One region of the Klenkia sp. AC732 genome, then DNA from elsewhere that is predicted to be linked to it. Evidence: riboswitches for the same ligand, from Rfam matches in the RefSeq annotation. Region 1 holds a riboswitch; the other holds the start of a gene.
The links. A riboswitch is a leader RNA that binds a small molecule or an ion and turns the genes downstream of it on or off. The one in region 1 is predicted to bind thiamine pyrophosphate.

Region 1 (3,396 bases):
CCAGCCTCACCTGCGCGCCCGCGCGGCACCACCCGGGCGGGTGGGAAGGCCCAGGTCAGGGTCGCGGACCCGGGTCCGGTGGCCGATGGGGAACCGACCGGTCCCCCCGCACACCACCGACGGAGCCCTCCCGTGCCGCACCCGACGCCCCCTGGCCGGCCCGACGCCGGCCGCACCCGGGTCCTCGCGGCCCTGGTGGGCGCGTCGGCAGCGATCGGGCTGCTCGCCCTGCTGGACCCGACGACGCTGCGCCCCGGCGCCTGGACGGCGGTCTTCCTCGCCGTCCTCGGGGCGGCGGCACTGACCGCCCTGGCCCTGCTCACCGTCGGCCGTGACTGGTCCGACGCCGTGCTGGGTCTGCTCGTCTGCTGCCTGATGGGGCTGGTGCTCCTCTCGGTGCTGGCCAACCAGAGCCGCGCCGGCGGGATGCTGAACGTCGTCCTGCTGTTGCCCAACGCCGTCTACGCGGCCGTGTACCTGTCCCGGGCGGCGAGCCGGGCGGCCATGGTGACGCTGACCGCCTGCACCGGGGCGGCCATGGGCGCCATCACCAGCGACCCGCTGCAGTGGCTGACGCTGGTCGCCCTGCCGCTGCTGGCCTTCCTGGGGACCACGGAGGTCGTCCTGCGGCTGCGCCACCGACTGGGCAGCGCCCTCGAGGCGCTCCACCGGCAGACCGTGACCGACCCGCTCACCGGCCTGCTCAACCGGCGCGCCCTGCAGGACCGGGTCGCCGCCACCGCCGGCGGCACGCCGGGCACCACCACGGTGGCCGTCCTGGACATCGACCGCTTCAAGACCGTCAACGACACCCTCGGCCACGCCGCCGGGGACGAGCTGCTCCGGCGGTTCGCGGCCGGGCTGGCCGCCGAGACCCGGGACGAGGACGTCGTGGTCCGGCTGGGCGGCGAGGAGTTCCTCGTCCTGTCCACGACCCCGGCCGACCGGGCCGGCGCCTACGCGGAGACGCTCCGGGTGCGGGCCGCGGAGTGGATGGCCGACTGGTCGGCCACCGTCAGCATCGGCGTCGTCACCCTCGCCGGACCCCCGCCCGACGGGCTGGTCGGTGCCGAGCTCGAAGCCGCGGTACAGGCGGCCGACGCCTGCCTCTACGCCGCCAAGCGTGGCGGGCGCGACCGCGTCGTCCTCGCGGAATGGCCACGGGAGCGCCCTGCCGGGGCCGACGCCGTCCGGGCCGGCGTGTCCGGCTGAGCCGGCGTGCGTAGTCTCTGCGGCACAACAGAACACACCGACAGGGGAGCGCCAGGAGGCGCTGAGAGTGCGGGAGACCGCAGACCCTCGAACCTGAACCGGGTCATGCCGGCGTAGGGAGTCTGGAGAGAGCACCATGACCGCTGAGGTCACCCGTCCGACCGCTGCCACCGAGGCCGCGCCGCGCCGCTCCTGGCGCACCGTCGACATCGTCACGACCGCCGTGCTGGGCGTCGCGTTCGGTGTCGTCTTCATCCTGTGGAACCTGCTCAACTCGACCGTGGGCAGCGCGTTCTCCTTCTTCCCGCCCGTGCAGGGCCTGATGAACGGCGTCTACCTGCTGCCCGGCCTGGTCGCCGGCCTGCTGGTGCGCAAGCCCGGCGCGGCCACCTTCGCCTCCACGCTGGCCGCCGCGGTCAGCCTGCTCGCCTCGCCCTACGGCGGGATCATCGTGGTGTACGGCCTGGTCCAGGGCCTGGGCGCCGAGTTGGGCTTCGCCCTCACCCGCTACCGCACCTTCGGCTGGGGCACCGCGGTGCTGGCCGCGGTCACGGCGGGGCTCTCGACCTCGGTGCTGGACAACTCGCTCTACTACGCCGACCTGGGCTTCTGGGCCTACCAGCTGCCCTACACCGTGCTGACCGTGATCAGCAGCGTGCTGATCGCCGGGGTGCTCGGGCTGCTGCTGGTCCGGGCCCTGGCCCGCACCGGCGCGCTGAGCTCCTTCGCCTCCGGGCGCAGCCGCGTCTGAGCACGGCCCGGTCGCGGTCCGGGCACGGGGCCTGGCGGTCCGGCACGCCTCCCGGCTCGCCTGGGCGCTGACCGGCGTCGACCTGGACGTCGCCCCCGGCGAGCGGGTGCTGGTCACCGGCCGCTCCGGGGCCGGCAAGTCCACGCTGTTCGCCGTCCTGGCCGGGCTGCTGGACCCCGAGGCCGCCGAGGTCACCGGTGAGCTCACCGTCGACGACCGCTCCCCCGCCGACGCCCGCGACCGGTTGGGCCTGCTGCTGCAGGACCCCGACAGCCAGCTGGTGATGACCCGCGCCGGGGACGACGTCGCCTTCGGCCTGGAGAACGCCGGGCTGCCGGCCGCGCTCATCTGGCCGCGGGTCGACGAGGCGCTGGCCACCGTGGGCTGGCGGTACGGCCGGGAGCGCCCCACCCAGGCGCTGTCCGGCGGGGAGAAGCAGCGGCTGGTGCTGGCCGGCGCGCTGGCCCGCCGTCCCGGGCTGCTGCTGCTCGACGAGCCGACCGCCCAGCTGGACCCGGCCGGCTCCGACGTCGTCCGGACGGCGGTGGCGCGCGCCGTCGCCGACCGCCGGACGACGCTGCTCGTCATCGACCACGACGCAGCGCCCTGGCTGCCGCTGGTGGACCGGGTGGTGGAGGTGGTCGACGGCGGGCTCATCGAGCACAGTCCGGGGTGGACGCCGGCGCCCCGGACGGCGGGGCTGGACCTGTCGCGCCCGGGAGCGTGGATCAGGGTCCCTGATCAGAGTCCGTCCTCCTCGACGAGATGTGGTGAGGGAGGACGGACGTGGACCAGGGACCCTGATCCACGCTCCTCCCCCCGGCTGGCGGCAGCGGCGGCCGGTTTCACCCACCGCGGGGCGCAGCAGCCCTCGCTGGCGCCCACCGACCTGGAGCTCCCCGCGGCCGCCGTCACGGCGGTGACCGGGCCCAACGGCACCGGCAAGTCCACGCTGGCCCTGCTGCTGGCCGGGCTGCGGGCACCCTCGACCGGCCGGGTCGTCGCCTCGGCGGAGCTGGCCGCCCGCGGGGTCCGGGAGCCGCACCGGTGGCGGGCCGGGGAGCTGGTCACCCGCATCGGGACGGTCTTCCAGCAGCCCGAGCACCAGTTCCTCACCGGGCGGCTGCGCGACGAGCTGGAGCTGGGCCCGCTGCGCTCGGGCGCCGGGTCCACCGCGGCCCGGGCCCGCGCGGAGGAGCTGCTGGAGCGGCTCGGGCTGACCCCGTTCGCCGACGCCAACCCCTTCACCCTCTCCGGCGGGCAGCAGCGCCGGCTGTCGGTGGCCACCGCGCTGGCCACCGCCCCCCAGGTGCTGGTCCTGGACGAGCCGACGTTCGGCCAGGACGCAGTCACCTGGCGGGAGCTGGTCACCCTGCTGGCCGAGCAGCGCGCCGCGGGCTGCGCGGTCTGCGTCGTCACCCACGACCGGGACC
Region 2 (3,396 bases), on a different contig from region 1:
GCGGCTCAGGTGCACCGACGTCGACCCGTCCGGCTCCCGCACGGCGAGGACGTCGACGCTCTCCCCCAGCTCGTGGGCCAGGTGCCCGCCCTTGACCAACACCGCACCGGGGCCGAGCGCGAGCAGGGCGACGGCCTGCTCGCGGAGGTCGGCCACGGTGCGGGCCGGTTCCACGTGCAACAACCGGGCCGCCTCCGGCACGTTCGGCGTCACCAGGTCGGCGATGGGCAGCAGTGCCGTCCGGACGGCGTCCACGGCGTCGTCGTCGATCAGCTGGTCCCCGCTGGTCGCGACCATCACCGGGTCGACGACCAGCGGGCCGACCGACCGCCGGGTGAGCACGTCGACGACGGCGTGCACCACGGCCGCCGAGCCGAGCATCCCGGTCTTGGCGGCGTGCACGGTGACGTCGTCGAGCAGGGTCTCCAGCTGCTGGCTGACGAACGGCGCCGGTACCGGGTGCACGCCGGTGACGCCGTGGGTGTTCTGCGCGGTGAGCGCGGTCAGCACCGCGGTGCCGTAGGTGGTGCGCCCGGCGAAGGTGGCCAGGTCGGCCTGGATGCCGGCACCACCACTGGGGTCCGAGCCCGCGATGGTCAACGCCACCCGGGCGCTCACGCCGGCACCCCGGTCAGCGCCCGGCGCAGCTGCGCGGCGGCGGCCCGGGGGTCGGCCGCGGCGCAGACGTCGGACACCACGCACACCCCGTCGACCCCGGTCGCAGACACCTCGGCGACCCGGTCGGCGTGGATGCCGCCGATCGCCACCGCGGCGATCCCGGCGGTCCGTGCCCGGGCGGCCAGCTCCCGCACGCCGTCCAGGCCCAGCTCGGGACCGGCGTCGGGCTTGGTCGGGGTGGACCACAGCGGGGACAGCCCGACCAGGTCCACCGTGCCGGCGGGCAGCACGAGGGCGGCGTCGAGGTCCGCGGCCGAGCCGATCGACAGGCCCAGGTGCAGGTGCGGGGCCAGCGCCCGCACCTCGGTGACCGGCAGGTCGTCCTGGCCCAGGTGCACGCCGTCCGCGCCGGCCAGCAGGGCGACGTCGACCGCGTCGTCGACCACCACCGCGACGTCGGGCCGGTCGGTCAGCGCCGCCCGCACGGCCCGGGTCAGCTCCAGCAGCTCCCGGCGCGAGGCCGTCTTGTCCCGCACCTGGACGGCGGTCACCCCACCGGCGGCCGCGGCGGCGACCACCTCGGGCACCGACCGGGGGGCGCACAACGCGGTGTCCGTGACCAGGTAGAGGGTGGGGTCGAACCTCATCGGAGGTCGGCGGCGGCGAGGTCAGCGGCGGCGAGGTCGTCGGGGCCGACGGCGTCCAGGGCGTCCAGCCAGGCGATCGCGAAGCTGCCGGGCCCGGCGGCGGTGGCCGCGGCCCGCTCGGCGGCCACCGCGACGTGCGCGTGCGCGGCCACCGCGCCCAGCAGCGGGGAGCCGGTCGCCGCGACGTAGGCCGCGGTGAGCGCGCCGAGGGCGCAGCCGGCGCCGGTGGTGCGGGTCAGCAGCACGTGCCCGCCGCCGACCCGGACCGTCGTGGTGCCGTCGGTGACGACGTCGACCTCCCCGCTGACCGCGACCACGCCGCCGGTCCGCCGGGCCAGGTCGGCCGCGGCCTCCAGTGCGTCGTCGGTGCTGTGGGTGCTGTCCACGCCGCGCCCACCGGCGCCCGCACCGGCCAGGGCGAGCACCTCCGAGGCGTTGCCCCGGACCACGGCCGGGCGCAGCTGCACCAGCTCGGCGGCCAGTCCGGTGCGGAACGGCAGCCCGCCCACCGCCACCGGGTCCAGCACCCACGGGGTGCCGGCGTCCCCGGCGGACCGGGCGGCCAGCCGCATCGCCTCCGCCGTCCGGGCGTTGACGGTGCCCACGTTGACCAGCAACGCCGAGGCGACGGCGGCGAACCCGGCCGCCTCCTCGGGGGCGTCCACCATCGCCGGCGCGGCGCCCACCGCCAGCAGCGCGTTCGCGGTGATCATCTGGACGACGGTGTTGGTCAGGCAGTGCACGAGTGGTGCGGAGTCGGTCAGCGCGGTGCGGGCAGCCCGCAGGTCGGCAGCGTCCATCAGGGTCGACATCCCTTCGCCAGTGTCAGCTGGAGCAGGTTCGACGGGTGTGCTCTCAGTCCCGCGGTCGGGACACCCCGTGTCGACACCGATCCTGGCAGGGCGTGCCCGACGTCGTCCACAGGGGTGAGGTCCGTCCACCGAGACGGTCCCGTGCTTGATCGACCGGGACCGGGCTGTGAGGGTGGGGGGACCACACACGGGAAGGGGCACGGTTGGACCCGATCGCAGTGACGTTCCTGGCCGTGGGCGGGCTGGGGATCGTCGTCCTCGTGCTGTCCCTGGTGGTCGGGGAGATCGGTGAGTTCGGCGGCGACGTCGACGGCCCGTTCTCCGTCCCCGCGCTGGCCGCCGGCCTGGGCGGCGTCGGCTTCGGCGGCGCCGCGGCGTCCGCGCTGCTCCCCCGGCTGCCCGGCGTCGTCACCGTGCTGCTGTGCCTGGTGGCCGGTCTGGTCGTCGCGCTCCCCCTCGCCGCCGGCGCGGTCAAGCTGTCCGCGGGCCTGCGCGACATGCCCACCGAACCCACGCTCACCGCCGGCCACCTGCTGGGCAGCCAGGGCGTGGTGGTCTCCACCGTGCCCGCCGGTGGCTACGGCGAGGTCCGGCTGACCGTGGCCGGGCAGCACCTCAAGTACGCGGCGCGCAGCGACGTCACGCTGCCCGCCGGCACGCCCGTGTACGTCGTCGACACCCCGTCGCCGACCTCGGTGGAGGTCGTCTCGACCGCACCCGAGAACCCGCACCCCCCTGCTCCCGAGCTCCGTGGAGGACCTTCGTGACCCTGCTCTACGCCATCGGCGGCATCGCCGTGCTGGTGGTCCTGCTCGTCCTGCTGGTGCTGTCCCGGATCAAGGTGGCCGGTCCCAACCAGGCCTTCCTGGTCACCGGACGGCAGGGCCGCTCCGTCACCGCCGCCGACGGCGCCGTCAGCCGGGACATGTCGGGCCAGAAGGTCGTCATGGGCGCCAGCGTCTTCGTGCTGCCGGTGGTCCAGAAGCTGCACTCCATCGACCTGTCCAGCCGGCGCATCCCGGTCGGCATCCGCGGCGCGGTGAGCAAGCAGGGCGTCAAGTGCGACCTGGAGGGCGTGGCGATCGTCAAGGTCGGGGGCAACGAGTCCTCGATCCGGGCCGCCGCCCAGCGCTTCCTGAACCAGCAGGGCGGCATCGACACCTTCACCTCCGAGGTGCTCGCCGGTGCGCTGCGCTCGATCGTGGGCCGGCTGACCATCGAGGAGATCATCCGCGACCGCGCGGCCTTCGCCTCCGCCGTCGCCGAGGAGGCCGAGTCCTCCCTGACCGGCCAGGGCCTGGTGCTGGACACCTTCCAGC

Region 2: linked by a shared signal. The riboswitch ahead of thiM (hydroxyethylthiazole kinase) and the one ahead of AC0IVP_RS13295 (ECF transporter S component) in region 1 are both predicted to bind thiamine pyrophosphate.

What each region holds. Positions count from the first base shown of each region.
Region 1 covers NZ_CEEDOS010000025.1:6,124-9,519, forward strand. The annotation lists gene AC0IVP_RS13290 (GGDEF domain-containing protein) at 133-1,212, shown strand; TPP riboswitch at 1,245-1,349, shown strand; gene AC0IVP_RS13295 (ECF transporter S component) at 1,349-1,963, shown strand; gene AC0IVP_RS13300 (ABC transporter ATP-binding protein) at 2,031-3,396, shown strand, end outside.
Region 2 covers NZ_CEEDOS010000010.1:15,342-18,737, forward strand. The annotation lists gene thiD (bifunctional hydroxymethylpyrimidine kinase/phosphomethylpyrimidine kinase) at 1-618, opposite strand, end outside; gene thiE (thiamine phosphate synthase) at 615-1,265, opposite strand; gene thiM (hydroxyethylthiazole kinase) at 1,262-2,077, opposite strand; TPP riboswitch at 2,060-2,155, opposite strand; gene AC0IVP_RS06480 (hypothetical protein) at 2,281-2,844, shown strand; gene AC0IVP_RS06485 (flotillin family protein) at 2,841-3,396, shown strand, end outside.